DNA from 2 places in the Tsukamurella sp. II2bb genome. Region 1 is predicted to be linked to the other one. Evidence: riboswitches for the same ligand, from Rfam matches in the RefSeq annotation. Region 1 holds a riboswitch; the other holds the start of a gene.

Region 1 (14,767 bases):
ATGTAGGGGAGGTCGCGGTAGCGCTCCGCGTAGTCGAGGCCGTAGCCGACGACGAACTCGTTGGGGATGTCGAAACCGACCCACTTCACGTCGACGTCGACGCGCACCGCATCGGGCTTGCGCAGCAGCGTGACGACCTCGAGCGACCGCGGGTTGCGGGTCGCGAGGTTGCGCAGCAGCCAGCTGAGCGTGAGGCCGGAGTCGATGATGTCCTCGACGATGAGCACGTCGCGGCCCGCGATGTCGCGGTCGAGGTCCTTGAGGATCCGCACCACGCCGGAGCTGGAGGTCGAGCTGCCGTAGCTGGACACGGCCATGAACTCGAGCTGCGTGGGCACGGGCAGCGCGCGCGCCAGGTCCGTCACGAACATCACGGCGCCCTTGAGCACCGTGATCAGGAGGAGGTCGGAGTCGCCCCCCTCGGAGCCGTACCGCTCCGCGATCGCGGCGGCGAGCTCGGCCGTCCGCTCCTTGATCTGCTCCTCGGTCAGCACCACCGAGGCGATGTCTCCCGCGTACAAGTCACCAGTGCCGTTCACCACGCACTCAACAATGCCACCCCGCCGATGCACCTGCAGTCGCCGCCCCGCACTTCCGCCCGGGATCGCCGCCGGGCCCTGCCCGTGCCAGCGGGTGACGAGGGCGTCGACGGCGGCGAGGTGGGCGCCCGTCAGCGCCCGCGCGCCGCAGCCCGCGAGCCACGTCCGGAGGGCCCTCAGGCGCAGGGCCGCGGGCAGTTCCGCGATCGAGGCGACCGGCAGTTCCGGGCCCGACGGTGCCGGCGTGAGCGAGTCGAGCGCCTCGTTGTCCGCGCGGAGCGAGGCGGCGGTGCGGGCCAGGGATTCGGCCACGCCCCCGCCCAGGACGTCCTCCAGCAGCGGCAGGACCTCGGTGCGCAGGCGCACCCGGGTGTACCGCGGATCGAGGTTGTGCGGGTCCTCCCACGGCGTCAGCCCGAGTTCGGCGCACGCGGCCCGGGTCTCGGCGCGCCGTACGCCCAGCAGAGGCCGACCGTACGGCGCGGACCACGGGGCCATGCCGGCCAGCGAGCGGGCCCCGCTCCCCCGGCCGAGCCCGAGCAGCACCGTCTCCGCCTGGTCGTCGAGGGTGTGGCCCAGCAGGATGGGCAGTCCCGCTCGCGCGGCGCCGAGTGCCGCGTACCGCGCGGTGCGCGCGGCGGCCTCGGGTCCGCCCGCACCGTCGACGGTGACGGTCAGCACCCGCGCCCGTGCGCCCAGCTCCCGCGCCGTGGCCGCCGCCCGCTCGGCGACACCGTCCGAGCCGTCCTGCAGTCCGTGGTCGACGACGAGCGCCGTCACGTCCATCCCCTCGGCGAGGGCCCCGGTCAGCAGCGCCAGGGAGTCGGCGCCGCCGGAGAGGGCCACGGCCACCGCCGGGCCCGATCCGTGGGCGGCGCGCCAGGCCCGGACCGCGTGCCGCACGCGCAGTGCCGCCGGTCCGGGTCGATTCACAGGACGCGGGCGATCCATCGCTGCGGCTCGTCGAGTTCGTCGGGCAGCGGCAGGGTCTCGGGTCCGGTCCAGACCCGGTTGAACCGCTCCATGCCGACCTCGGCGACCACGGCGTCGACGAACTTCTTGCCGCGCACGTACTGCGCGATCTTCGTGTCCATGCCCAGCAGGGCGCGGAGCAGCCGCTGGAGCGGGTTCGACGGTGCCGCGCGCCGCCGGTCGAAGGCGGCGCGGATCGTCGCGACGGTGGGGATCACGGCCGGCCCGGCGGCGTCCATGACATGGTCGGCGTGCCCCTCGAGCAGCGTGCCGAGCATGAGCAGCCGCTCGACGGCCGCGAACTGCTCGGGCGCAGCGGCGATCTCGAGTACGCCGATCACGCCGCCGTGCCGCGCGCCGCCGGAGAGGGCCTTCTGCACCCGGGCCAGCAGGTCGGCGACGGAGCCGGTGCCGGAAGCGCCGGTGAGCGCACCGACGTTGTCCCGCATGTAGTCCCGCAGCCAGGGATTGGCGCCGAACTGCACCCGGTGCGTGACCTCGTGCAGGCACACCCACATCCGGAAGTCGTCGGGCCGCAGGCGCAGAGCGCGCTCGACCGCGAGCACGTTGGGCACCACCAGGAGCAGCTCGCCCCCGTCGACGCCGAACGGATCGTACTGGCCCAGAATCGAACCGGAGACCATCCCGAGCATCGCCCCGGCCTGGACACCGGCCAGCCGGGCACCGAGCCCGGGTGGTCGCGCCCCGTCGGGCTCGGTGAGCGCCTCCATGGATCGCGCTGCCGCGGAGACCCATTCCCGCCTGTCCACCGTACGCGCGGGCGGGACCGCTCCGGGCGTGTGCAGGCCCGCGACGGCGCGCACGTGCTCCTCGGCGTCCGCCGCCAACTCGAGGAGCTGCTCGACGGCACGGTCGCGGGTGTAGGCGGTGGTGGCGGGGCCGTCCCCGAGCACCCGGGCGACCCGGCGACCGGAGGCTCCGGCGACCGCCCAATCGACCTGCGCGCGTTGCTCCTTCGACCCGGCCATGGCGATCAGCGGCACCCGCAGCCGCGCAGCGCGGCGGTCACGGCGTCCATCGCGGGGCGGGCCACGTCGACCGGCGTGCCGGAGGACATGAGCGTGAAGGTGAGGACCGCACCGTCCTGTCCGGTGACGTACCCGGCAAGCGTGGAGACGCCCGAGAGACTGCCCGTCTTGGCGCGGACGTACCCCGCGCCGGGCCGGTTGGCGGTGACGTAGCGGTCGGTGAGGGTGCCGGTCGCGGCGGCCACCGGCAACAGGTCGAGGAGGGGTCGCAGCTGCGGCTTCCCGGAACCGGCGGCGGCCGTGACGATACCGTCGAGGACCTTCGCCGGGATGCGGTTGAGGTTCGACAGGCCGCTGGTGTCGGAGAGCTCCACGCCGGTCAGGTCGAAACCCGCCGTCCGCAGCGCCCCGGTGACGGCCCGGGTGGCACCGTCGAAGGAGGCGGGCTCGTGCGCCGCGAGGGCGACCTCGCGGCCGATCGACTCGGCGAGCACGTTGTCCGAGTGCACCAGCGCGTCGTGCAGGCGGGTGCTCAGCGGCGCGCTCTGGACCGAGGCGAGCCGCGCGGCGCCCTGCGGGGCGGTGCCCGCGGTGACCGCGGTCGGCGGCAGCCCGAGCGCGGCGGCCAGGTCCTGTCCCGCGACCATCGCGGGGTCGCTCACGCGCGGCGAGTAGTCCTCGCCCGGACGGATCCGGCCCGAATCGGCGATGAGGGACTGGATCGGGGTGATGTCGCCGCCGGCGATGTCGACGCGTTCCCAGCCGCGGGCGAAATCGGGACCGGTGAACAGGGAGGTGTCGACGACGATCCTGGTGACGGGGGTGCCGCTGCGCCGCAGTTGCGCCGCGAGGTCGGCGATCTTCGGCGCGTCGGTGAAGATCGACGACGCGCCGGCGCGAAGCGTCGGGTCGCCCGCGCCGACGAAGACCACCTCGCCGGGCGCCGAGCCCGCGACGACCGTGGTCGTGATGCGCTTGTCGGCGGGCAGGGTCAGGAGCGCGGCGGCCGCCGTGAGCACCTTGGTGGTGGAGGCCGGGGTCCGCGGGCGCTCGGCGTCGCGCTGCCAGAGCACCTGGCCGGTCCCCGCGTCGGCGATCACGCCGGTGAGGTCGCCCAGGTCCGGGTTGCGCAGGGCCGCGGCGATCTGCGCGGACACGCCGGCGGCGCTGGGGGCCGCCGCGGCGCTCGCCTCCGCGATCGCGGGGCGGTAGGCGACCTCGGCCGGTCGCGGCGGGACCTTGTCCGCGAGCGCCTGCCGATCCCGGTAGACGCCCCAGCCCAGGGCGGCCGCCACCGCGCCGACGACGACGAGCGCCAGCACGACCACGGTGATCGCGAGGCGCAGGAGAGTCCGTCGGAGCCGCGAGCGTCGCACCGGACCACCCTAACGTCACCCCGGCGCCGGGAGCGGAGCGAGCGGGTCGAATCGACGGTGCAACGGGTATCCTCAGCGTGCATGGTTGACGCGAGCGAAGGGAAACAATGAGCGTCGAATTCGAGGTCACCGTCGAGATCGCCAAGGGCTCGCGGAACAAGTACGAGGTGGACCACAAGACCGGTCGCCTGAAGCTGGACCGCTACCTGTACACGTCGTTCGGCTACCCCACCGACTACGGCTACATCGAGGACACCCTGGGTGAGGACGGCGACCCGCTGGACGCTCTGGTCCTGCTACAGGAGTCGGTGATCCCCGGCGCGCTCGTCGACTGCCGGGCCATCGGCATGTTCAAGATGGAGGACGAGAAGGGCGGCGACGACAAGGTCCTGGTGGTCCCCGCCGGCGACCCCCGCTGGGATTCCGTGCAGGACATCGGCGACATCGACAAGTTCGAGCTGGACGCCATCGAGCACTTCTTCGTGCACTACAAGGACCTCGAGCCGGGCAAGTTCGTCAAGGGCTCGTCCTGGGTGGGCAAGAAGGAGGCCGAGGAGGAGATCGCCCGGTCGATCGCCCGCGCCGAGACCGCCGGTTCCAGCGCGCACTGACGCACTTCACACGAGAAGCGGCGGCGAGGGATTCCTCGCCGCCGCTTCTCGTCGGGCGGGGCCCGGCCGGCCCGTCGCTCGGAGCGACTAGAGCTTGCCGGCGACCTTCTGCACGATCTGCGCAAAGGCGGCCTGGTCCACCTTGCCGTCGGCGGTCGGGCTGGCGGTGACCAGCGCGACCGCACCGCCCTTGCTGAAGTAGGCGGTCTCGGAGGCAACGGACTGCTCGCCCGCCTTGCGCGTCATCTCCAGCACGAAACCGGTCCCGCCGATGCCGGCGGGCAGGTCCTTGCGCACGGCGGTCTGGGTGAGGCTGTCGCCGTACTTGACGGTGGCGCAATCGCCCGTGGCCGCGGCCTCGAAGACCGACAGCTTGGCGGAGTCGGGCAGCAGCGTGATGCCGTACACGCCGGCGCCGTCCTTGGTCACGTTCTGCTGCACGCCGAACTTGATCGTCTCCGCCACCTCCTGCTGCGCGGCGACGCTCTTGTCCTTGCAGCCGGCGGGCGTGATCTCCGCCGCCTGCACCTGCCCGACGGAGTTCAACGCGCCCTGGAAGGCGTCGTCGGCCGAGGCGGTCGTCAGGGTCAGCCCGGCGGGCAGGTCGGCCTGCACCAGGGCCTTGGGCGCGAGGTCGATGCTCGGCGTCGCGGACGTGGGTGAGGTCTCGCCGCCGCCCCCGCCGCAGGCGGTGAGCACGAGGCCCGCCGCGGCTGCCGCCGCGACGATGCCGAAGGAACGGTTCAGGGCACTGCGGCGCACCGGCTTTCTCCTGCCGATCGGGGACTGGATCGGGCTAGACCTTACCGAACCCACGGAGGAAGGACTCGACGAAGCCGGGGTAGCGCCCCTCTGCGATCGCCCGGCGCGCCGCGGCGGCCAGGGAGACGAAGAAGTGCTCGTTGTGCAGCGTGCACAGCGTCGTGGCGAGCCCCTCATTGGCGACGAGGAGGTGGTGCACGTAGGCCCGGGTGAAGGCGTCGACGCGGTTGCCCCCGCCCAGCCGGCCCGGTGCCGGGTCGAGCGGCCGGAAGTCGTCGCGGAGCGCGGGATCCGTGACGTCGAGGATCCCCGTCGACGTGTAGACCCGGCCCGCGGCGCCCGCCCGTGCGGGCTCGGCACCGTCGATGAGGTCGACGCCCGCCTCGATCGCGGCTAGCAGATCCGCCGGGCCCGCGATGTCCGCGAGGTACCGGGGCCGATCGGACTCCAGCTCCCCGAGGGCGGCGCGCAGTGCCGCCGCGCCCCGCGCGGGGGCGCCGACGTCCTCGATCCGGTAGCCGCCGAAGCCCAGTCCACCGGCCCGGCGGTCCTCCTCGCCCAGCCGCCGGAGGGCGGCGGCGGAGGTCCGCCGGCGTTCGGGGTCGGCACCGCCGGTCACGACGGCCCAGAGCGAGAGCGCATCGTGCCGGTCCGCGGTCTGCCAGCCGTGCTCGGCGAGCGCGCGCCGCGCCCAGCGCTCGGTCCGCACCGGATCATCCGGGTCGGCGAGAGCGAAGGCGACGTCGAAGCCCATGCGGTGCGCCAACCGTACCGCCGTCTCCGGGTCCCAGCTGTGCGGCGAGCCGTCGAGGCGGCCGCGGAAGGCGATGCCCTCGTCGGTGATCCGCGTCCTGCGCTGCGCGGCGAGGGCAGCCACGCCGGTGTCGGCGACGGTGGGGGCCGACCAGGCCATGGCCGCGCCGATTCCGCCGGCGCCCTCGATCACGTCGGGGCCGGGCTGCAGGTACAGCTCGTGCAGATCGACGACGAGCGCCCGCGCGCCGAGGTCGGTCAACTCACGCGGGGTCAGGCCCGCGATCGCGCCGCGGCTCGCGACGGGGAGGTAGGCCGGCGTCTCGATCTCGCCGCGCGGCACCACCATCCGGCCCGCGCGTGAGCCGCCGGCGCCGGTGGCCTCCACGGTGAACCGCACGGGATCCGTCGTGCCCGCGGCGCGCAGCCGGGTGTTGCCCGCGATCGCCCGGTAGCCGGTCCGCAGGTCCGCCAGCTCCGCGGCGAGCGAGGCGTTCTGCCGGCGGAGTTCGTCGATCTCGGACCGGGACGGCTGTGCCGGCGCCGGAGGCACCGTCGGAGGAGCGGTCGCCGGGGCCGGAGCGAGGCGCACCGTCGGCGGCGCCGAGGCGAGGGGCACCGTCGGCGGGGCCGACGTGGGCCCGGCCGGCGGGACCGGTCCGGTCCCGATCCGCTCCGTGGGTACGGCACCGGCCACCGACTCGGCGGCGGCGCTGATCTCCGCCGTCTCGATCGCCGCAGCACTCGCACTGTCAGCGCTCGCACCGTCGGGGTGCCCCGGGGAGGTCGCCTCGATACCCGCCGCGGTCCGCAGCGGCACCGACTTCCAGAACAGGACCAGCAGCAGGCCGACCGCCGCGAGCACGGTCACGGCCAGGAAGACGACGTCCATCGAGTCGGCGAAGCCGGCCTTGAGCGGATGGACGAGGGTGTCGGGGAGCTTCTGCAGGGCCGAGGTATCGGACATGATGCCGCTGACCGCGCTGGAGTCGCCGTGGATCAGCTTCGCGGCGAAATCCTGTGCGGCGGGGCCGTCATGACCGGCGGCGGCGCGCTGCAGCGCGGCGGTGTACTCGGGATCGTGCGAGGCGTCCGTGAGCCGGTCGGTCATCGTGGTCGGCAGCTTCGTGAACAGCACCGAGAGGAAGACCGCCACACCGAGCGTGCCGCCGATCTGCCGGAAGAACGTGGCCGCGGCCGTGGAGACACCCATGTCCCGCGGCGGCAGGATGTTCTGCAGCGCGAGGGTGAGCGGCTGCATCAGGTTGCCGAGGCCGAAGCCGATCACGGCTGCGCCGCCCATGACCCAGCCGATCTGCACGTCCGCGCTGATGTAGTGCATGCCGAACATTCCCGCGGTGAGCAGGACGGCGCCGATGATGGGGAAGATCCGGTACCGGCCGGTGCGCGAGATCATCTGGCCGGCGAGGATCGATCCGAGCATGAGGCCGGCGACCATGGGCAGCATGAGGAAGCCCGCCTTCGTCGGGCTGGCGCCGCGGACCACCTGGAAGTACTGCGGGAGCAGCGAGATACCGCCGAACATGGCGGCGCCGACGACCATCGAGATGAGCACGCCCTGCGCGAAGATGACGTTCTTGAAGATCCGCAGCGGGATGATCGCGTCCTCGCCCATGAGCTTCTCGATCCCGACGAACGCGAGAACCCCGACGGCCCCGATGGCGTAGCAGGCGATTGCCCTGGTCGAACCCCAGCCCCACTCCTGGCCCTGCTCCGCGACGATGAGCAGCGGCACCAGGCCGACCGTGAGCGCGATCGCGCCGAACCAGTCGATGCGCACGCCCTCGCGCCGCGTGTGCGGCAGCCGCAGCACCCGTAGGACGACGGCCAGCGCGACGACGCCGATCGGCACGTTCACCAGGAACACCCAGCGCCAGCCGGCGATGCCGAGGATCTCGTCGGCGCCGGAGAAGACGCCGCCGAGCACAGGGCCCAGAACCGAGCTGGTACCGAAGACCGCGAGGAAGTAGCCCTGGTATTTGGCGCGTTCCCGCGGCGGCACGATGTCACCGATGATGGTGAGCGCCAGCGACATCAGGCCGCCCGCGCCCAGGCCCTGGACGGCACGGAAGGCGGCGAGCTCGTACATCGAGGTGGCGGTGCTGCACAGCAGCGAACCGATCACGAAGACGGTGATGGCAAACATGAAGAAGGGCTTGCGACCGTAGATGTCGGACAGCTTGCCGTAGAGCGGGGTCACGATCGTCGACGTGATGAGGTACGCGGTGGTGACCCAGGCCTGCAGCTTGTAGCCATTGAGGTCGTCGGCGATCGTACGGATCGCGGTGGAGACGATCGTCTGGTCCAGCGCGGCCAGGAACATGCCGGTCATGAGGCCGGAGAGGATGTAGAGGATCTGCTTGTGGGTCAGCCCCGCGCCGGAGGTCTCCGCAGGTGCCGCCGTCGCGGTGGTCATTCGCTCTCCCGCATCAGTTTGAGGGCCTGATCGAACTGCTGCAGCGCCCGGTTCCCGAGCGTGACGAACTGGTCGATCTCCTCGTCGGTCCACTGCTCCATGAGCGGTCGCAGCTTCTCGTTGCGCTGCTGGCGGATGAATTCGATCTTCGCCCGCCCCTCCTCGGTGGCGGAGACCAGCGCGGCGCGGCGGTCCGACGGGTCCGCCGTGCGCTCGGCGTAGCCCAGATTGGTCAGGGTGGTCACGTACCGGCTCGCGGTCGACGGGTCCGTGTGGATCTGCTCCGCGAGCACCGAGGAGCGCATCGGGCCGTCCTTCACGAGGGCGAACAGCGCCGTGTACGCGGCCAGCTCGACGCCGTCCGGAGCGACCGCGTGCCGGGTCATCACCGCGTGCCGCTCCTTGAGCCGGGTGAGCTCGGCGATCACGCCGACGATCCCCTCGATCCGTTCGGCCCGTTCCTCGTCCGTCATCACGCCTCCGCAGGTCACTTCCGGGCACGCCACCGTGTCCGGACACGCAAAACTACATGCAGCCTACAACTACTTAGGAGAGCTAGTCGACTCGGGCGAATCGCCCGATGCCGCCGATGTCCTGACGATCCTGGCGCCGGTGAGGGCCACCAGCGCCGCGAAGTCGGTCCGGAAGAGGGTGTCGTGCGTGCCCGCGGCGGCGTACAGGTCGGGATAGTCGCGCAGCGACTCGTCGATGACGGTGACCAGCGGCACCGGATGTCCGACGGGTGAGACGCCGCCGATCACCTGTCCGGTCGCGGCGACCACGTCGTCGGGCTTGGCGCGGGTGATCGCGCCGTAGCCGAGCCGATCGGCGAGTCCGGCGGTGTCCACCCGGTGGCGGCCGCTCGAGAGCACGAGCAGCGGGGCACCGTCGGCCAGGAAGACGAGGCTGTTGGCGATCGCGCCCACGTCGCAGCCCAGCGCCGCGGCCGCCTCGGCGGCCGTCTTGGCACCGGCGGGGACGTGCACGACGGTGTCGGGGTGGCCGGCCGAGGCCAGGGCGGCGCGGACGACCTCGGTACGGGCGGAGAACTGCGCGGTCACGCCGATCAGTATGCCCGCCCGCAGCGCGGGCGTACGACGCTTACGCTGCGAGCAGCGTCGCGATGAGATCCTTGGTGCGAGCCCCGCCGACGGGGCGCAGCACCACCGCGTCCGCCACCTCGGCCGCGTAGACGTCCTCGATGAGGGACTTCAGGCCCGACGGGGTGCCCACGTACGTGATGCCCTGCACCGTGGTCCCGTTCGGCGCGTAGCTGGCCCGGGCGTCGGCCGCGCGCTCATCGATGACCACGTCGACCTCGAGCGCTACCGCGTCCGGCTCCCGCCCCGCGCGCTCGGCCTCGGCGCGCAGGTAGCCGCGCTGGCGCTGCGCGAGGCGCAGATCGGCGGCCCGGACCCGGGTCAGGTGCACGGACTCGGGCTCACCGTCGACGGTGACGACCAGGGCGGGACGGGAGACGGTCATGACTTCTTCCTCCTGAGAAGGGCGACTACTTCACTCGTGCGGACAGGTCTTCGAGGGCGCGCACCAGGCGGTGCACGTCGTTCTCGCTCGTGCCGAGGCCGAGGCTCGCGCGGACGGCGCCGTCGTAGCACCCCAACCGGTGAACGACGGGATGGGCGCAGAACTTCCCGTCGCGCACGCCGATCCCGTGCTCGGCGGAGAGGAACTCCGCGACCTCGCGGGGCGTGCGGCCGTCGACGGTGAAGGCGACGATCCCCACCCGATCGGTGGAGTCGGCCCAGATCTTCAGCGTGCGGACACCGTCGATGCCCTCGAGCGAGGCGAGCAGCAGGTCGGTGAGGAAGCGCTCTTGCCGGGCGACGGCGTCCTCGCCGAGCGCCGCGATGGCCTCACAGGCGGCGGCGATCGCGACCGCGCCCAGCACGTTCGGCGATCCCGCCTCGTGCCGCGCCGGCCCGGTCTGCCAGGCCACCTCGACCGACTTCGAGACGGGCGTGCCGATCACCTCGTAGCTGGCGCCTCCTCCGCAGCGCACGGGCTCGGCCTCGTCCAGCCAGTCGGCCCGGCCGACGAGGACGCCCGAGCCGAAGGGCGCGTAGAGCTTGTGTCCGGAGAAGGCGAGGTAGTCGACGCCGCTCTCGCGCAACGAGATACGACGGTGCGGGACCAACTGCGCCCCGTCGACGGCGATGCGCGCGCCGTGCCGGTGGGCCAGCGCAGCGATCCGGCGGATGGGCAGCACCTCCCCCGTGACGTTGGACGCGCCGGTCACGCTGACCAGGGCCGCGGGGCGGGCGGTCAGCTCCTTCTCGAGCACCTCGAGGGTGCCCTCGATCGACAGCGGCGCGGAGACCACCCGGGCACCGATCTTCTTCCAGGGCAGCAGGTTCGCGTGATGCTCGCAGTCGAGGACGACGACCTCCCCGGGTACACAGCCGGCCAGGAGGTTGATCGAGTCGGTGGTGTTACCCGTGAAGATGACGTGGTCATCGGGGCGGGCACCGACGAACTCCGCCACAGTGTCCCGGGCGCGCTCGTAGCGGGCGGTGGAGCGCTGGGAGAGATGGCCGGCGCCGCGGTGCACGCTCGCGTACTCGCTCAGCGCCTCCTGGACGGCGCGTTGCACCTCGACCAGCGCCGGAGCGCTGGCCGCGTAGTCGAAGTTGGCGTAGCGGACGGTCGCGCCGTCGCGCAGCGGGGCGTACTCGTCAGCACCGGTGACGGCGGCCAGCGGGCCCAGGGCGAGCGGCGTGCCGCGAAGCGGGGAGGTGATGGTCGGGCTGAGGCAGACGGCGCGCTCGGTGGTGGCGATGCTCATCAGAAGTCCTTCGGTATGAGGACGCACGGCACCGCCGTCAGACGTGTGCCGCGAATCCGCGCTTGCCGTGCACGGTCCGGCACGGCCAGGTCGTCACCCGGAGCACCCCACCGCGGAGGAGGGTTGCCGACCAGCGAGCCGGGGCTTGTCGCTGGCACTCATGACCTGCCGTCGAGAATGCCCTGCGGATGGGCCGCGGTCAAGGTTGGAATCACGGCGACGCGAAACCCGCGCGGGTAGATTCGCAGACATGACCGAGTGGACGTACCTGATGGACATGGACGGCGTCTTGGTGCACGAGGAGCACCTGATCCCCGGCGCCGACGACTTCATCGCCGAGCTCACCGCGGCCGGCACCCCGTTCATGGTGCTCACCAACAATTCGATCCGCACGCCGCGCGACCTGCGGGCACGGCTTCTCGCGACGGGGCTGGACATCCCGGAGGCGCGGATCTGGACCTCCGCGCTCGCCACCGCGAAGTTCCTGCAGGACCAGCGGCCGGACGGCACCGCGTACGTCGTCGGCGAGTCCGGGCTGACCACCGCCCTGCACGACGTGGGCTACGTGCTGACCGACAAGGACCCGGACTACGTGGTCCTCGGCGAGACCCGCACGTACTCGTTCGAGGCGATCACCACGGCGATCCGGCTGATCGAGCGCGGCTCGCGGTTCATCGCCACCAACCCCGACCCGACGGGACCGTCGAAGGACGGATCGCTCCCGGCAACGGGTGCCGTCGCCGCGCTGATCCGCGAAGCCACGGGCCGCTCGCCGTACTACGTGGGGAAGCCGAACTCGCTGATGATGCGCTCCGCGCTGCGTGCGCTCGGGGCGCACTCCGCGGACACCCTGATGATCGGCGACCGGATGGACACCGACATCGTCTGCGGCCTGGAGGCCGGTCTGCGGACCATTCTCGTCCTCACCGGCATCTCCACGACCGAGTCGGTGGCCGCGTTCCCGTACCGCCCCACCCGCACGATCAACTCCGTCGCCGACCTGGTCGGGCACACGCAGGATCCGTTCCCGGGCTGAGAAGCCCCAGCCCGGGAACGGGTCACTGCCCCTTCACGTTGACGATCTGCCGCAGGACGGCGCGCACCGTCACCAGGTCGTCGGCGTCGGCCATGACCCGGTCGATCGGCTTGTAGGCCTGCGGGATCTCGTCGATGAAGTCGGCGCTGTCGCGGAACTCGATGCCCACCATGGCCTCCCGCAGCTGCTCGTGCGTGAAGGCCTTGCGCGCCGCGGACCGGGAGTACTCCCTGCCCGCGCCGTGCGGCGAGCTGTTCAGCGACGGGGCGAAGCCCTTGCCCTCGACGATGTAGGACGCGGTCCCCATCGAACCCGGGATGAGACCGGGCTTGCCCTCCGTGGCCTCGATCGCGCCCTTCCGCGACACCCACACCTCCTTGCCGAAGTGCTTCTCGCGCCGGGTGAAGTTGTGGTGACAGTTGATCCGCTCCGCCTCGACGACGGGCGTTCCCACCCACTCGCCGAGCTGCCGGATCACCCGGTCCATCATCTCCTCACGGTTGAGCAGCGCGAAGTGCTGCGCCCACTTCAGCTCGGCGATGTAGCGGCGGAACTCGGGCGTGCCCTCCACGAGGTAGGCCAGGTCCGGATCCGGCAGCTCGATCCACCACTGCTTGCACAGACGGGCCGCGACGGCGATGTGGTGCTGGGCGATCTTGTTGCCCACACCGCGGGAGCCGGAGTGCAGGAACGCCCACACTCGCTGGTCGTCGTCGATGCTTAGCTCTACGAAGTGATTTCCTCCGCCCAGCGTACCCAGCTGGAGCTTCCAGTTCCCGGCGTACTGAGCCGGGTCGAAATCGGCCCGCTCGGCGAGCGCCTCCAGCTCCGCGATCCGCGGCTCCGCCGTCGCCACGACCTTCTTGTTGTACCGGCCGGGCGAGAGTGGAATCGCCCGCTCGATCGCCTCGCGGACCGTCGCCCGATCGTCGGGCAGGTCGGCCAGCGTGAACTGCGTCCGGACCGCGATCATGCCGCAGCCGATGTCGACGCCGACGGCCGCGGGGATCACGGCGCCGAGGCTCGGGATGACCGAACCGACGGTGGCACCCTTACCCAGGTGGGCGTCGGGCATCAGCGCGATGTGCGGGTAGATGAACGGCAGCTTCGCCGTGGTGATCGCCTGCTCGCGGGTCTTCTCGTCCAGAATGGACGCCCACGAGACCAGGGTCTTGGTGATCTTCTCCATGTCTTTCTCGTCTCGGTGTGATGGTCACCGGCCCGAGAGGCGATGCGTGACGCGCATGGCTCCGAGCCGGCGATGACAGCGACGGCCCGGGTTGCCGCAGGTTACGCGGACACACCGAACCGGCGGCAGGGGCCCTGCCGCAGCGATTCGGGGAACTTCCTCATATCCATGTCCAGCAGCGTATTCGACTGCAAGGACGCGGTCCACCGAGTTTCCCGGCACACCGCGGCCCCGGCGTGCGACCGTGGATGCATGGCACTGCTGGAGGTCATCGCGCTGGACGCGGGGGATGCGGTCGCGGCCCAGGAGGGCGGGGCGGACCGGGTCGAGCTGGTCGCCGACATGGCGGCGGACGGGCTCAGCCCCTCCCCCGCGACCGTCGCGGAGGTTCTGGCGGCCGTGGACATCCCGGTGCGGGTGATGCTGCGACTCACCGACGGCTTCGCCGCGGGCGACCTCGGGGAGCTGCTCCGCCGGACCGCCGCGCTGCGCGAGGCGGGGGCGAGGGAGTTCGTGCTCGGCTTCCTCGTCGCCGACGGAACGATCGATCTCGATGCCACCGCGCGGATCGTCGCCGAGCTGGGCGGTGCTCCGTGGACGTTCCACCGAGCGATCGATCACTGTGCGGACCGGGCCGTACTCCGCGCCGCGATCACCGAGTTTCCCGGTCTCGACACGATCCTCACCGCCGGCGCACCGACCGGCGTAGACGACGGACTCACCACACTGCTCGCTGAAGCAGGCGGTCCGCTGAGAACACTCGTCGGCGGTGGCCTGCGGCTCGATCACCTGGCGGCCCTGCTGGCCGCGGGGATCGACGCCTTCCACATAGGCAGCGCGGCACGGCCCGACGGGTGGAACGCGCCGGTCTCAGCGGAGGTCGTCCGCACGTGGCGCGCCGCCATCGACGATCCGCCGCTCTGAGTGCGGCCGAAAACCCACGGATAGCGCAGGAAACCGACCGGACTCGCGACGGCATGACTCAGCCCAGGGCGCGGTCGAGATCCTCGATGAGGTCGTCGGCGTTCTCCAGCCCCACGGACAGGCGCAGCATCGAGTCGGTGAGGCCGATCTTCGCGCGCCCCTCCGGCCCCGTCGCGCGGTGCGTGGTGGTGGCGGGGTGCGTGATCAGCGACTTGGCGTCACCGAAGTTGTTGGAGATGTCGATGACCTGCAGCCGGTTGAGGAACTCGAAGGCGCGCTCCTTGCCCGCGGCCGACGCCGAATCCGCCAGCTCGAGGGTGATCACCGTGCCCCCGGCCTTCATCTGCCGCTTCGCCAGCTCGTACTGCGGATGCGA
Region 2 (14,767 bases), on a different contig from region 1:
GCCGGGCCGCGGTACTCGCCACGGTCGTGCTCATGGGCACGTACGTGCTGGTCGCGGTGGCCGTGCAGGCCTATTCGGGTTTCGGCGCGACGGGCCTCGGACTGGGCAATACCGACAACCACGACGACGTGCTCACCGTGCTGGGCCGCCCCGTCGGCGGCGCGATCCTGGCCGGGCTGCTGGTGCTCACCGTCGCCCTGTCCGCGCTGTCCTCGACGCAGTCGACGGTGCTGCCCACCGCGCGGGGCACCCTCGCGATGGCGATCTACCAGGCCGTCCCCGAGCGGTTCGCGCGCGTGCACCCGCGGTACCTGACGCCGTCCTTCGGCACCGTCGTGATGGGCGCCTCGGCGCTGGGCTTCTACCTCACGCTGGCGCTGCTGAGCCGGAACACGCTGGAGGATTCGATCAGTTCCCTCGGCCTCGCGGTCGCCTTCTACTACGCGATCACCGCCTTCGGGTGCGCCTGGTACTTCCGGCGCACGGTCCGGCGGTCGCTGCGGAACCTGGTGCTGCGGTTGATCTTCCCGGTGCTCGGCGGGATCGCGATGATCTGGGCGTTCGTGCAGAGCGCGGTGGACATGATCTCGCCCGGCTACGGCCAGACCGTGATCGGCGGCATCGGCGGGGTCTTCGTGATCGGCATCGGCATGCTGGTCCTCGGGGTGCCGCTGATGGTGGCGTGCGCGGTGACCCGGCCGGCCTTCTTCCGCGGCCGCACCCTGCCGCGAGCGACGGCTCCCGAGGACGCCTGAGCCGCCGCCGGTGTCCGGCCCGCTGGGCCGCGGTCAGCGCTTGCGGCGCAGGAGCGAACCGAGGCCGAGGCCGGCGACGAGGCCCGCCGCACCGGCGAGCGCCGTCCGGCCGGCATCCGGTTCCGAGCGGACCACGGGCGAGATCACCACGGGCTCCGGAGCAGCCGGAACGACGTAGCGCTGGTTACGCGGATCCGTCGCCGCCCAGGCCGTGGCGAACAGCAGCATCCGCGCCGTGAAGTAGATGAACAGCATGATGCCGAGGATCGGACCGAACGTCGCCCCGGCGGGACTGCGCAGGGTGGTGCCGATGATCAGAGTCGCGAACTGCGTGAAGACCGTGAAGACGACGGCCATCAGCAGCCCCGCCCGCAGGGCGTTGCGCCAGGGGAAGCTGACCCGCGGCATCCGGGCGATGACGAACGTCCACAGCACCCAGGTGGCGCACACGGTGACCAGCAGGGTGACCCCCGCGATCAGGTAGCGCAGCCCGGGTGCTCCCTCCAGGCCGAGGGCGTCGAGCAGGGTCGCGGTCAGCGGGCTACTGCCCACAGCGATGAGCACCGAGCAGACCACGATGGCGGCGAACAGGCCGACGAGCGCCGCGAGGTCCGCCAGCTTCTGCTTGACGAAGTTCTGCTCGGGCTCCTCGCTGTCCCACATCTCCGTCAGGGCCGCGCGCACGTTGCCGACCCAGCCCAGCCCGGCCCACAGGCCGCCCGCCAGGCCGATCAGGCCGACGGTGCCGCGCGAGGAGATCGCGCGGTCCAACAGCTGATTGACGGTGGTGGCCATCTCCTGGTTCGACATCACGTCGCCGATCCGCTGCTTGATCTCCGCCAGCAGCTCGGCGTCGTTGACCAGGACGTAGCCACCGATGGAGAAGACGACCATCGCGAGTGGGAACAGCGCGAAGACGCTGAAGTAGGTGATCCCGGCGCCGAAGTAGTCGCCCTTCTTGTCCTGGTACCGCAGCGCGGCGGCCATGACGTGGTCGAACCACGGCCATCTGTCACGGTACTTCTGGAGCATCGGGACTCGCCCTCCTGCTGTTCGCTCGTGCACGTGCGGCCCTACGGGGCCAGGAACCCCACCCTGTCATAGACGTCCGCCAAGGTGCGGGAAGCGATGTCGCGCGCCCGCTCGCGGCCCGAGGCCAGCACCTTGTCCAGCTCCGCGCGATCGTCGAGGTAGGTCCGCACGCGGTCGCGCAGCGGCGACGCGAATTCGACCAGGACATCCACTACCCGGACCTTCAGATCGCCGTAGCCCTTGCCCTCGTAGGCCAGCTCCAGCTCCGGGATCGTGGCACCGGTGAACGCCGCCTCGATGGTGAGCAGGTTGGACACGCCGGGCTTGTTCTCGCGGTCGAAACGGATCTCCCGCTCGGTGTCCGTGACGGCGGAGCGGACCCGCTTCGCGATCACCTTGGGGTCGTCGAGGATGCTGATCAGCCCCGCGTCGGACTCGGCCGACTTGCTCATCTTGGCGGTGGGGTTCTGCAGGTCGTAGATCTTCGCGGTGTCGGAGACGATGTACGCCTCGGGCACGACGAAGGTCTTCTTGAACCGGGTGTTGAAGCGCTGCGCCAATGTACGGGTGAGCTCGAGGTGCTGCCGCTGGTCCTCGCCCACCGGAACGAGCTGGGGCCGGTAGAGCAGAATGTCGGCGGCCATGAGGATCGGGTAGGTGAACAGGCCCACGGAGGAGCTCTCCGTACCGTTCTTCGCCGACTTGTCCTTGAACTGGGTCATCCGGCTCGCCTCACCGAAACCCGTGAGGCAGCTCAACACCCAGGTCAGCTCGGCGTGCTCGGGCACCTGCGACTGGACGAACATCGTGGAGCGCGCGGGATCCACGCCCAGCGCGAGCAGCTGCGCCGCGGCGAAGAGGGTGCGCTCGCGCAGCGCCTTCGGGTCGTGCGGCGTGGTGATGCCGTGCATGTTCGGGATGAAGTAGAAGGTCTCGAACTCGTCCTGCAGCTGCACCCACTGCCGCACCGCGCCGAGGTAGTTGCCGAGATGGAACGAGTCCGAGGTCGGCTGGATGCCCGACAGCGCGCGCTGCCGCTTCGCGGGGGTGGGTGCGGTTCCGGTCACGGGGATCGAGTCTATCGACCGCACTTCTGCGAGTCCCGCCAGTATCCGGCCCGACGGTGCTCGCCCGCGCCTTCGGTCTCCCGCCGGCGACGGCACGCGCGTGCGCACACGGCTACGTCGCGCTGCCCGAGTCCGCGGGCCGGGACCTCCTAGTCCGCGTACTCGACGGTGACCGGTGCGTGGTCGGACCAGCGGAGGTTGTAGGCGTCCGCGCGTTCGACGCGGGCGGAGACAGCGCGCTTCGCGAGTGCGTTGTTGGCGATCTGCAGGTCGATACGCCAGCCGGAATCGTTGTCGAATGCCTTCCCCCGCCAGGACCACCACGCGTACGGCCCGGGAACGCCGGGGTGCAGCTCGCGCACCACGTCCTTGAAGGCGCGGCCCTCGCCGATGTGCTCGCTCATCCAGGCCCGTTCCTCGGGCAGGAACCCCGAGTTCTTGACGTTGCCCTTCCAGTTCTTGATGTCGAGTTCCGTGTGGCCGATGTTCCAGTCACCGCACACGAGCACCTCGCGGCGACGTCGCCCCAGCTTCGCCAGGTACGCACCGAACTCGGCACGGAAGCGGTCCTTCTCGTCCTGCCGTTCGGTGCCCACGTCACCCGAGGGGAGGTAGAGCGAGCCGACGGTCAGGCCGCCGAAATCGGCCTCGATGTAGCGGCCGGTGGGATCGAACTCCGCGCTGCCGAAACCGATCCGCACCGCATCGGGCTCGCGGCGGGAGAGCACGGCCACGCCGTTGCGGCCCGCGGTCGAGGACTCCGCGGCCGCGAGGTGCCAGCCCTCCTCCAGTGCCGGCGCGAGCGCCGCGAGCGTCTGCTTGTGGGTGGCGCGGACCTCCTGCAGCAGCACCACTTCGGCTTCGGTCGCACGGAGCCAGGGCAGCATGCCGAGATTCTCCTCGGACCGCTGCTTCACCGCGGCGCGGACGCCGTTGACGTTGATCGAGCTGATGATCATGCGAGCGCCTCCACGGTCAGGCCCGAGCCCGCCCACGCGGAACGCACGCCGGGCCCGTCGGCATGCTCGGAGACGGCCAGGAGCACGTGCACGTCCCGGTCCGCGAGCACGGACACGAAGGTGGACAGCAACTCGGGCTCGTCGGCGAGCACCTGCTCGGCCTCGGCGACGCCAAGGACGACGGGCTCCCGCCCCCCGGACCAATCGATGTCCCCGAGGCAATCGGCCAGCGCGTCCCAGTTCTCACCGAAGTGGAGCGGGAACTGCAGGACGGCGGAGACCTCATCGAGAAGAGCCGCCTTGGTGCGCATGCGACTGCCCCGTGCGACGAGCACGCGCGGCCGTTCGCGCCGCTTGACGGAATCCAGATCGGCGCCGGTCAGCGCCGCGCCGGTACCGGACGAGAGGAACTGCGGGAGGGTGCTCATCGGATCCTCGTGAAGGTCTCGTAGTGGTTCAGGGTGTACCAGGCGCTGCCGTCGGCCCCGGTGATGATGCGCTCGGCGTCCCGGCTCTGCCCGGGCTTGCGGACGTTGACGTCCCACTCCGTGTACTTCGCGCGCTTGCCCTGCGCATCCGTGGCGGGCAACCGGCCCTCGAAGTTCCCGAAGTTCCGGCCGCCCTGCGTCCCCGAGCCGTCCTGGGGCGGCCAGGTGCCGGCGTCGATCCGGGCGAGCGTCGCGAGGACGCGCTGCGGCACCGCGGAGTTCGACGGTGCCGCCGACCGGGACGGGCCAGCCGCCGCGGCCGCCGACCCGGAGCGCGGCACGGTACCGGAGGCGCCCGCGGCGCCGGAGCTCGCGGTGGCGGCCGACGTGGCCGTGGCCGTGGGCCCGACCGCCGGTTTGCCGCACGCGACCAACCCGAGAACGGCGAGCAGCGCGATCGCGCACAGCGCGAGGATCCTTCGCATGCCGACGACCCTACCGAGCGACACCGACAAGTTCTGAGCTCCGTCGCGCCGACAGTCGCGCCGACCGCATCCCGATCCCGAAGATCACCAGCCCGGCCAGCGCGAGGCCGCTGCCCACGAGCGCGGGCGCGGTGTACCCGGCACCGGCGGCGATGACGGCGCCGCCGAGCAGCGCACCGAGCGCGTTCGCGATGTTGAGCGCCGAGTGGTTCAGCGTGGCGGCGAGGGTCTGCGCCTCCCCCGCCACGTCCATCAGGCGGGTCTGCAGCGCGGGCACCAGCGCGGACGCGGTGAGCCCGATGAGGAAGAAGAGAGTGACCGCCGCGACGGGCTGCGCCGCGAACAGCGAGAACAGCGCCTGCAGCACGACCAGCGCCGCCAGCGCGACCGCGATCGACCGGACCACCGAGCCGTCGGCCGCCCGGCCGCCGACCGCGTTGCCGATCACCATGCCGACGCCGTACGCGGCGAGCACCACCGGCACCGAGGCCGCACTGAGACCCGACACCGAGGTCAGCGTGGTGGAGATGTAGGTGTACACGGCGAACATGCCGCCGAAGCCGACCACACCGGTGAGCAGCGCGAACCACACCTGCGGGCGGGCCAGCGCCCCGAGTTCGGTCAGCGGGTTCGTGAGCGGGATCTGCACGGCGGGCAGGAAGGCCGCGAGGGCGGCGACGGTGACCGCGCCGATCAGCACGACCACGGCCATCGCGTAGCGCCACCCCAGCGCCGTCCCGAGCCAGGTCACCAGAGGCACGCCGACGACGTTCGCGACCGAGAGGCCCATCAGCACCCGGCCGACGGCCTTCCCCCGGTCCGCGGGCCCCGCCAGATGCGCGGCCACCAGCGCGGCGACCCCGAAGAACGCCCCGTGCGGCAGGCCCGCGACGAACCGGGCCGCCATCAGTGTCCCGTAGGTCGGCGCGAAGACGGAGAGAGCGTTGCCCACGGTGAAGGCGACCATCAGCGCGATCAGCAGCGCCCTGCGCGGCACCCGCGCGAACGCCGCGGCGATGAGCGGGGCACCGACCACCACGCCCAGCGCGTACGCCGAGATCACGTGGCCGGCGACCGGCTCGGTGACCCGCAGGTCGGCGGCGATGTCGGGGAGCAGCCCCATCGCCGCGAACTCGGTGGTACCGATGCCGAAGCCGCCGAGCGCCATGGCGCCGACCGCGAGCGAGGTCCGGGTAGAAGTGCGCACGGGAGGGTGCAACGTCCCGGCTCCGCCCCCGCTTCCCTGCGGACCTGTGACCTCGTTCACGGGAAAACGGTCGGTTATGATGCAGGAAGAGGTCATGAGCGTCAGCGCACAGCCCCGGCTTGCTGACCGGCAACCCTCCACCGCGGTGGGGTGCCCCGGGTGATGACCTGGTTTCCCGGTCTACCCGCCGGGTGGCAAGCGCGAGGAGAGGTTCGGTGACCATCAGTATCCGCACAGGACGGCCCATCGACAGTCCCCCGGCAGACTGGGCCCGGGTGCCCGACGGTGCCGTGCAGTCGCTGTCGCTCGGACCGCTGGTCCTGGAGTCGGGTGTCGTCCTGCCGGACGTGACGATGGCCTTCCAACGCTGGGGCAGGCCCAACGCGGCCCGCGACAACGTCGTGCTGGCGCTGCACGCCCTCACCGGCGACTCGCACGTCACCGGCCCCCCGGACGCCGATCACCGGTCCGCCGGATGGTGGGACGGGTTGATCGGGCCCGGCGCCGCGGTCGACACCGACGAGTGGTGCGTCGTCTCGGCGAACGTCCTCGGCGGGTGCTCGGGTTCGACGGGGCCGGCCTCGCTCGCGCCGGACGGGCGCCCCTACGGCTCCCGGTTCCCCGTGATCACGGTCCGCGACCAGGTCGAAGCCGAAGCGGCGCTGCTCCGCGCCCTCGACGTCCACGACATCGCCTCGGTCGTCGGCGGGTCGATGGGCGGCGCGCGGGCTCTGGAGTGGGCCCTCATGTACGGCGACTTCCTGCGCTCGGCCCTGATCCTCGCGGTGGGCGCCCGGGCGACGGCCGACCAGATCGGCACCCAGACGACGCAGATCGCGGCGATTACGGCGGACCCGCACTGGCAGGGCGGCGACTACCACGAATCCGGTCACGCCCCCACCGCGGGCCTGGGCGTCGCGCGCAGGATCGCGCACCTGACCTACCGCACGGAGATCGAGCTGGACAGCCGGTTCCGCAACGACGCCCAGGGCGACGAGGATCCGTTGACCGGCGGCCGGTACGCAGTCACCTCCTACCTCGACCACCAGGCCGACAAACTGGTCAACCGGTTCGACGCCGGCAGCTACGTCGTACTGACGGACGTCCTCAACCACCACGACGTCGGCCGCGGCCGCGGCGGTATCGAGGCGGCGCTCCGCGAGTGCCGGGTTCCGGTCGTGGTCGGCGGGATCGATTCCGACCGCCTGTATCCGCTGCGCCTGCAGCGGGAGCTGGCGGACCTGCTCCCCGGCAGCGGCGAGCTGGTGGTCGTCCATTCCCGGGACGGCCACGACGGTTTCCTGACCGAGATGGACGCCGTCGCGGAGCTCCTCACCCGGACGCTGGACCTCGCGCGGCGCTGACCGTCAGAGCGCGGGCGTCGTGACGGTCGGCGCGCTCGCCACGACCGCAGTGCCGGGCCCGTGCACCACACTGGTCGACGTCCGCTCCGACTGCGCCGCTCCGGTGTTCACCTGATTCGAACTCGAACTCCCCGTCGCCGGAGGCGCTCCGGTGACGTTCGGTGCGCCGAGACCTGCGCCCAGCCCGAGCCCGTGCCCCGGCGCCGGCGGCGGCGCCTCACCCGACGGCGAGGGATTCGTCGCGGTTCCCTCGGAGGGGACGACGGCGCCCGGCGGGGTCCCGGTCGGGATGGACGGGAGGATCGTGGTCGGCAGGGTGCCGGTCGGTGACGGGGGCGGGGTCGTCGGCACCGTCGGAAGCGGCGGCCGGACGGTCGTGGGGATCACCGGCGGCGGGGCGAACGTGGTCATGGTGGGGGTGACCTCGTCGCCCCCGGCCGGCTCGTGCGGCACGGTCGTGGGGATCACGACCGGCTTCTGGTGCCCCGGCGTCGACGTGGAGCTCGAGAGCTGCTCCGGCGAGGTGGCCGGGACGGCACTGGTAGCCGTGTCGGAGGTCGGCACGACCTCCTCGGTCGTGCGGGCGGTGGGCCCGATGATGCCGGTCGCGTAGCCGGTGGCGATGATCGCGCCCACGAGGGCCGCCACCACCAGGAGCGGGAGGACCGCGGCGGTGAGCCGGACGCTGTGCCCGCCCAGGACCCCGATCCCACCCTCCACCAGGGACGACGGTGCCGTCCCCGCGGCGCGGCGGTCGGCCGCGAGCAGGGCCGCCCCGGCGGCCGAGATGGTCTCCGGCTCGTCGACCTGGACCGGTTCCACGCCGGCGTCGCGTGCGACGGCCGAGACCGCTTCCCGGACAACGGCGTTCTGCGCCCCGGAACCGATCAGTGCGAGCGCCGCGGGCGCGACGGCGGCGCCGGCGATCGCCGACCGGATCAGTGCGGCCACGTGATCGGTGGACGCGGCCCCGTGCCCGTCGACGACGACGGCGCGCGTGCGGCGCTCGGCGGTCACGGCACCGTCGTGCACCGTGTACAGGCGCACCCCGTCGGCGGCCAGATCCGCGATGAGGGCGCTGCCGTACCGGGCGATCGCACCGCGCTCGCCGAGACCGCGCAGCGCCGCGTCCGCTTCCGGCACGATCCCGGCACCGCGTACCCCGCCCCGGGCGCCCAGGCGGACGGACAGCAGATCACGCCGGCTGCGAACGGTCACGGCGGAGACGTCGACCGCGCGCTCCGCGTGGCTCGCGAGCAGATCGAAGCCCGAGGAGAGGAGGTCGCCGCGGTGGCCGAGCCGGTACGGGCCGGGGTCGATGGTGCGCGCCTGCCTGCCGACGACATGACCGTCCTCGATGTCGAGGAGGACGCAGTGCACGGGCCCGGAGCCCACGGAGGCGCCGAAGGACGAGATCCGCATGGCACCTCCGATCGGATCGCGCGACGAGCCGTTACCTCAGCACATCGTACCCGAAGCCGAAACGTTACATACGGCAGAAAGTATTCAGAATTCGGGGATCTGCATATCGACTAGGTGTCCAGCGGATTGATCCCCCAGGAGACCACGAGGATCGCCGCTGCGGCGAGCGCGAGCACCGCCACGTCGAACCAGCGACTGCGCACCCGGAGCAGCCCCTGCCGGCGCTCGGGCAGCACCGCCCGCAGGACCGCCGCGAAGCCCGTGCCCGCGCCGAAGACGAACAGGCCACGACGCCAGTACTCCAGGCCGATCAGGACCATTCCGGCGACGAGCACCGCGACGACGGCGACGTATCCCGCGTTCGCAACCACCGCGCGCACCATCCTGGCGCGCCGGTACTGCTCGGCCGCGGGTTCGGCCACTAGACCCCGCCCGAACGAGCCAGGTCGCGTTCGGCGGCGTCGATCACGTTCCCCAGCAGGAACGCCCGCGTCAGCGGCCCGACCCCACCGGGGTTGGGCGAGAGGTGGCCCGCGACCTCCTCGACGCCGGGTGCCACGTCGCCGCGCAAGCCGTCGGCGGTGCGGCTGACGCCCACGTCGAGGACCGCAGCGCCGGGCTTGACCATGTCGGCCGTGATCAGCCCCGGCACGCCGGCGGCGGCGATCACGATGTCGGCGCGCCGCACCTCGGCGGCGAGGTCGCGGGTTCCCGTGTGGCACAACGTGACCGTCGAGTTCTCGGTGCGCCGGGTGAGCAGCAGCCCGATCGGCCGGCCGACGGTGACGCCGCGGCCGACGACGACGACGTGCGCGCCGTCGAGGGGGACGTCGTACCGGCGCAGCAGGTACACGATGCCGTGCGGGGTGCAGGGCAGCGGCCCCTCCGCGCCGAGCACGAGCCGGCCCAGGTTGGTGGGATGCAGGCCGTCCGCATCCTTCGCCGGGTCGATCCGCTCGAGGATCGCGTTCTCGTCGAGGTGCCGGGGCAGGGGGAGCTGCACGATGTAGCCGGTGCACGCCGGGTCGGCGTTGAGATCGTCGATCACGGCCTCGAGCTCGGCCTGGGTGATGTCCGCGGGCAGGTCGCGGCGGATCGACTCGATCCCCACCTTGGCGCAATCCGCGTGCTTGCCCTTGACGTACGACTGCGAGCCCGGATCGTCGCCGACCAGCACCGTGCCGAGCCCCGGAGCGATGCCACGCGCACGCAGGGCGCTCACCCGCTCCCGGAAACTCTCGAAGAGTTCGTCGCGGGTAGCCTTGCCGTCCAATACCTCAGCCGTCACGGCCGACATCCTATCTCCCCGGTACAGTGGGACGGCTCACGCCTGTTCGACTCGCGGTCGTTAGGGTTTCATTCGATACTGAGCCCCATGACTGAACAAAACCCCCTCCAACAGGGACTTCAACAGGGCGTCAAGGCCACCTGGCAGGCCACCCTCGCCCTCGGCCTGCTCTCCATCCTCATGGGCGTCATCATCGCGGTGTGGCCGGGACCGACCACCCTCGTCATCGGCATCCTGTTCGGCATCTACCTGCTCGTGAGCGGCGCCTTCCAGGTCATCGCCGGCCTCCTCGGCGAGACCCAGCACCGCGTCCTCGCGGTGATCACCGGCGCACTGTCGCTGATCCTGGGCGTCTTCTGCTTCCGCAGCGACGTCATCGAGTCGGTCGCCATTCTCGGCATCTGGATCGGTGTCGCGTGGATCTTCGCGGGTATCGCGCAGATCGTGGCTGGTGTGAGCGACAAACTGCTTCCCGGCCGCGTATGGGTCGTCCTGCTCGGCATCCTCACGCTGCTCGCCGGCCTGGTGCTGCTCGCGAGCCCGTTCACGGTGGGCGTGCTGGTGTGGGTCGCAGGCATCTTCGCGGTGGCCATCGGCATCGTGCAGATCATCACCGCCTTCCAACTGCGCAGCGTCGCGAAGCGGTTCGGCGCCCAGCAGGCGCAGCAGTACGCCGGCTGACCGCCCCTCGTCCCACGGATGCGGAGCACGGGTGACAGGATCGTCATCCGTGTTCCGCATTCTGTTCTTCGAGCCCCGGATCGCCCCCAACACGGGCAATGCGATCCGCATCGCCGCCGTCACCGGATGCGAGCTGCACCTGGTCGAACCCCTCGGTTTCGACCTCTCCGAGCCCAAGCTCCGGCGCGCCGGCCTCGACTACCACGACCTGGCGCACGTGCGCGTGCACGCCGACCTCGACGCCGCCTGGGCCGCGCTCGCCCCGCAGCGCGTGTACGCCTACACCGCACACGCCACGCGCCATCACCACGAGGTCGCGTACACCCCCGGCGACGTCCTCCTGTTCGGGCCAGAGCCGACCGGCCTGCCGCCCGAGGTGCTCACGGACCCGCACGTCACCGAGGCCCTCCGCATCCCCATGCTCGCCGGCCGGCGTTCGTTGAACCTCGCCAACAGTGCCGCCGTGGTCGCCTACGAGGCGTGGCGCCAGAACGGCTTCGGCGGGGCCGTCTGACGCTCCGCCGTCACCCCGCCGGCTTCGCCTCAGCGGGCTCGTTGTAGCCCGTCTGGCTGTTGAGCATCGGACGCAGGCGCGCCGTCTTCTCCGCCGTCCAGCCGGGCGGCTCCAGGATCGCCGCCCACGCGTCGACGGCGGCCTTGACGTAGCTGTGGCCGTGCCCGTCGGGAACGTCCGCCGCGACGGCCATGTCGGCGGAGACCTGCAAGAAGGTCACGATGGGGATCCACGACACCGACGGCAGGACGTCGTAGCCGCGCTTCTCCCGCAGCCAGTCCGGTTTGCTGAACGCCAGGTCCGGGTCCCACCGGCCGATCGGGTCCGAGGCGTGCTGCAGGTACACGGCGCGCGGGTGGGACCACGGCTGCGCCGGGTTCGCCAGGTCCTCCGCGCGGGCGGCGAACCGGACGTTGGCCCCCTGCTGGTAGACCGGCAGCCACTCGGGTGAGCCGGCGTCCCGCTGCTGCGTCAGCCGTACCCACATCTCGTTGTTGAAGGTCGGGCCGGAGAAGAGCGCCCCGTCGGTCCTGGCGATCAGGTTGTTGAGGGACAGGAAGGGCGCCTCGCCCCCGAACGAGCCGAGGCTCTCCCCGAAGACGACCAGCTTGGGGCGCTGCCCCTCCGGCAGCGCCTTGACCCGCTTGTCGACGGCCTCGAACAGTGCCTGCCCCGCGTCGAGCGCGTTCTGCTTGTCCACGAGGAAGGACAGCCAGCTCGGCAGGAACGAGTACTGCATGCTCACGATGGCCGTGTCGCCGTTGTACATGTACTCCAGCGCGCCGGCCTCGGCCTCGTTGATCCACCCCGTGCCCGTGGTCGCCGCCACCGCGACGACCTTGCGCCGCAGGCCCCCGGTGCGCTCGAGCTCCCGCGCAGCCTTCTCCGCGATGTCCTTGTACCGGTTCGGATTCCCCGAGTCGGACGATTCGAGTCCGGCGTAGGCGCGGATCGGCTCCATCGCGGGCGCGCCGTTGAACGCGCCGAGGTGCGCAGTGGTCTGCGCGTTGGAGACGAAGACCCGCCCCTGCTTGCCCAGCGAGGACCAGCTGACCAGGGAGCCCGGCCCGCCCGAGCGGAAGGCACTCGAGGGTGCGGGACGGTCGCTGGCACCCTCCCGGCTCGCGGTGGAGAACGCCGAGTTCATCGCGTCCATCGCGCCGCGGACCACCACGCCGTTGATGACCTCGATCCCGAGGAAGGCCACCAGGGCGACCGCGATGACGGCCGAGACGCGGGGCGGGCACACCCGGTCGAGCCGCGCGATGAGCCACCGCACCAGCCATCGCACCGCCTTACCGAGCTCGACGAGGAGGTACAGGAAGACGACGGACAGGACGGTGATCTGCAGGTAGTCGACGAACCGGAGCTGGTCGGCACCCATCATGTCGCGCAGATCGCTCTGCCAGCTGTCGAAGAAGAAGACCATCCCGACGGTGCCGACCAGACCGATCCCGAGCAGCACCAACCAGGCCCGCTTCGGTGGCGCCGGACTGCTCTCCCGGGAGAGCATGAATCGCACCAGCCACACGGCGAGGACGCCGAGGAGATAGCCGATCGCGCCGGACCCGCCGCTCACCAGGCTCTGGAACAGCGGGCCCCGAGGAAGAAGCGACGGGGTGAAGGAGAGCCAGAGGAAGACCAGGCCCACCGCGGTCCCGGTGAAGGTGTAGCGGTGCGACCACCATTCGCGGAATCGATCGAGCGCGCGCCCGGACTCCTCCACGGCGGTCGTGACAGCGTCCTCGACTGCCTCGGTCATATCCCGTCCCCTGTTCTGCGCTGCCATCAGTGACCCATCATGGCCCGTCCGCGCCCCGCGCGCCCGCGAAGGTGTACGGGAGCGATTCCGCGCGGTTCTCGTCGACCTCGATCGGCCGCCCCGAGGTCGTGGCATAGCGCCGCGCCGGGCGCAGTTGCGGTGATCGCCCGCGACACCCGCCGGACGGTCAATATCATCGACGAGAAGCAGCGATCGGGTCCACAGTCCCGGCCGTGGCGGAGTACGTCGTCAGTCCCACGAAGACCGGTGGTATCACAACATGTTCAAGAAAGTCCTGGTGGCCAACCGCGGTGAGATCGCGATCCGCGGATTCCGAGCGGCCGTGGAGAGCGGTGCCCGCACCGTGGCCGTCTACCCGTACGAGGATCGCAACTCGCCGCACCGGCAGAAGGCGGACGAGGCGTATCAGATCGGGGTGGAGGGGCATCCGGTCCGGGCGTACCTGACGGTGGACGAGATCATCCGGATCGCGGTGAAGGCCGGCGCGGACGCGGTCTACCCGGGGTACGGCTTCCTGTCGGAGAATCCGGATCTGGCGGCCGCATGCGCGGAGAACGGGATCACCTTCGTCGGCCCGCCGACCGAGGTCCTCGAGCTCACGGGCAACAAGGCGCGGGCGATCGCGGCGGCCCGGGAGGCGGGCCTGCCCGTGCTGACGTCGACGGCACCGTCGGCGGACGTGGACGAGTTGCTCGCCGCCGCGCGGGACATGCACTTCCCGGTCTTCGTCAAGGCCGTCGCGGGCGGCGGCGGCCGCGGTATGCGGCGCGTCGCCGCGATCGAGGATCTGCGGGACGCGATCGAGATCGCCTCCCGCGAGGCGGAATCGGCGTTCGGCGATCCGACGGTCTTCCTCGAGGAGGCGGTGATCGATCCGCGGCACATCGAGGTGCAGATCCTCGCCGACCGTGCGGGCAACGTGATCCACCTGTTCGAGCGGGACTGCTCCCTGCAGCGCCGGCACCAGAAGGTGATCGAGATGGCGCCCGCGCCGAACATCTCGGACGAGCTGCGCGAGCGCCTGTGCTCGGATGCGGTGCGGTTCGCCGAGGCCATCGGCTACAGCTGCGCGGGGACCGTGGAGTTCCTGGTGGACCCGGCCGGGCGGCACGTCTTCATCGAGATGAACCCCCGGATCCAGGTGGAGCACACGGTGACCGAGGAGGTCACCGACGTCGACCTGGTGGCCGCGCAACTGAAGATCGCCTCCGGTTCCACCCTCCCCGAGCTGGGCCTGACCCAGGACGCGATCGGCCTCAACGGTGCGGCGCTGCAGTGCCGCATCACCACCGAGGACCCGACGGACGGCTTCCGGCCGGACACCGGCCGGATCACCGCCTACCGCAGCCCCGGCGGCGCGGGCATCCGGCTGGACGGCGGCACGTCGGTGGGCGCAGAGATCAGCCCGCACTTCGATTCGATGCTGGTCAAGCTCACCACCCGGGGCCGGAACCGGGAGACGGCGATCGTCCGCGCGCGGCGTGCCCTGGCGGAGTTCCGGATCCGCGGCGTCGCCACGAACATCCCCTACCTGCAGGCGGTGCTGAGCGACCCGGCGTTCGTGGCCGGCGAGGTGACCACCTCGTTCATCGAGCAGCGGCCCGAGCTGCTCACCGCGCGCGGATCGCAGGACACCGCGTCGAAGATCCTGCGGTACCTCGCGGACGTCACCGTCAACAAACCGCACGGCACCCGACCGACCAAGGTCTACGCGTCCGACAAGATCCCCGGCATCGATCTGGGTACGCCCGTGCCGGACGGCTCGAAGCAGCGCCTGGACCG

Evidence for each region. A riboswitch is a leader RNA that binds a small molecule or an ion and turns the genes downstream of it on or off. The one in region 1 is predicted to bind S-adenosylmethionine.
Region 2: linked by a shared signal. The riboswitch ahead of metX (homoserine O-acetyltransferase MetX) and the one ahead of AC21LY_RS17000 (aminotransferase class V-fold PLP-dependent enzyme) in region 1 are both predicted to bind S-adenosylmethionine.

The regions. Positions count from the first base shown of each region.
Region 1 covers NZ_JBYPZI010000007.1:208,287-223,053, reverse strand. Annotated here, with positions in the region: gene hpt (hypoxanthine phosphoribosyltransferase) at 1-1,472, opposite strand, end outside; gene AC21LY_RS17045 (zinc-dependent metalloprotease) at 1,469-2,515, opposite strand; gene dacB (D-alanyl-D-alanine carboxypeptidase/D-alanyl-D-alanine endopeptidase) at 2,506-3,876, opposite strand; gene AC21LY_RS17035 (inorganic diphosphatase) at 3,984-4,487, shown strand; gene AC21LY_RS17030 (hypothetical protein) at 4,575-5,249, opposite strand; gene AC21LY_RS17025 (tRNA-ribosyltransferase family protein) at 5,284-6,390, opposite strand; partial or broken gene AC21LY_RS17020 (MDR family MFS transporter) at 6,778-8,439, opposite strand; gene AC21LY_RS17015 (MarR family winged helix-turn-helix transcriptional regulator) at 8,436-8,912, opposite strand; gene AC21LY_RS17010 (YbaK/EbsC family protein) at 8,982-9,500, opposite strand; gene AC21LY_RS17005 (hypothetical protein) at 9,541-9,924, opposite strand; gene AC21LY_RS17000 (aminotransferase class V-fold PLP-dependent enzyme) at 9,950-11,242, opposite strand; SAM riboswitch class IV at 11,296-11,408, opposite strand; gene AC21LY_RS16995 (HAD-IIA family hydrolase) at 11,493-12,278, shown strand; gene AC21LY_RS16990 (RtcB family protein) at 12,301-13,467, opposite strand; gene AC21LY_RS16985 (copper homeostasis protein CutC) at 13,720-14,391, shown strand; gene AC21LY_RS16980 (O-succinylhomoserine sulfhydrylase) at 14,450-14,767, opposite strand, start outside.
Region 2 covers NZ_JBYPZI010000013.1:40,449-55,215, forward strand. Annotated here, with positions in the region: gene AC21LY_RS22585 (APC family permease) at 1-755, shown strand, start outside; gene AC21LY_RS22590 (YhjD/YihY/BrkB family envelope integrity protein) at 789-1,787, opposite strand; gene trpS (tryptophan--tRNA ligase) at 1,829-2,854, opposite strand; gene AC21LY_RS22600 (exodeoxyribonuclease III) at 3,004-3,813, opposite strand; gene AC21LY_RS22605 (barstar family protein) at 3,810-4,241, opposite strand; gene AC21LY_RS22610 (guanyl-specific ribonuclease) at 4,238-4,726, opposite strand; gene AC21LY_RS22615 (MFS transporter) at 4,737-5,933, opposite strand; SAM riboswitch class IV at 6,024-6,140, shown strand; gene metX (homoserine O-acetyltransferase MetX) at 6,149-7,297, shown strand; gene AC21LY_RS22625 (hypothetical protein) at 7,301-8,719, opposite strand; gene AC21LY_RS22630 (DUF3017 domain-containing protein) at 8,830-9,141, opposite strand; gene AC21LY_RS22635 (bifunctional methylenetetrahydrofolate dehydrogenase/methenyltetrahydrofolate cyclohydrolase) at 9,141-10,007, opposite strand; gene AC21LY_RS22640 (HdeD family acid-resistance protein) at 10,095-10,688, shown strand; gene AC21LY_RS22645 (tRNA (cytidine(34)-2'-O)-methyltransferase) at 10,738-11,202, shown strand; gene AC21LY_RS22650 (alpha/beta hydrolase) at 11,213-12,991, opposite strand; gene AC21LY_RS22655 (pyruvate carboxylase) at 13,245-14,767, shown strand, end outside.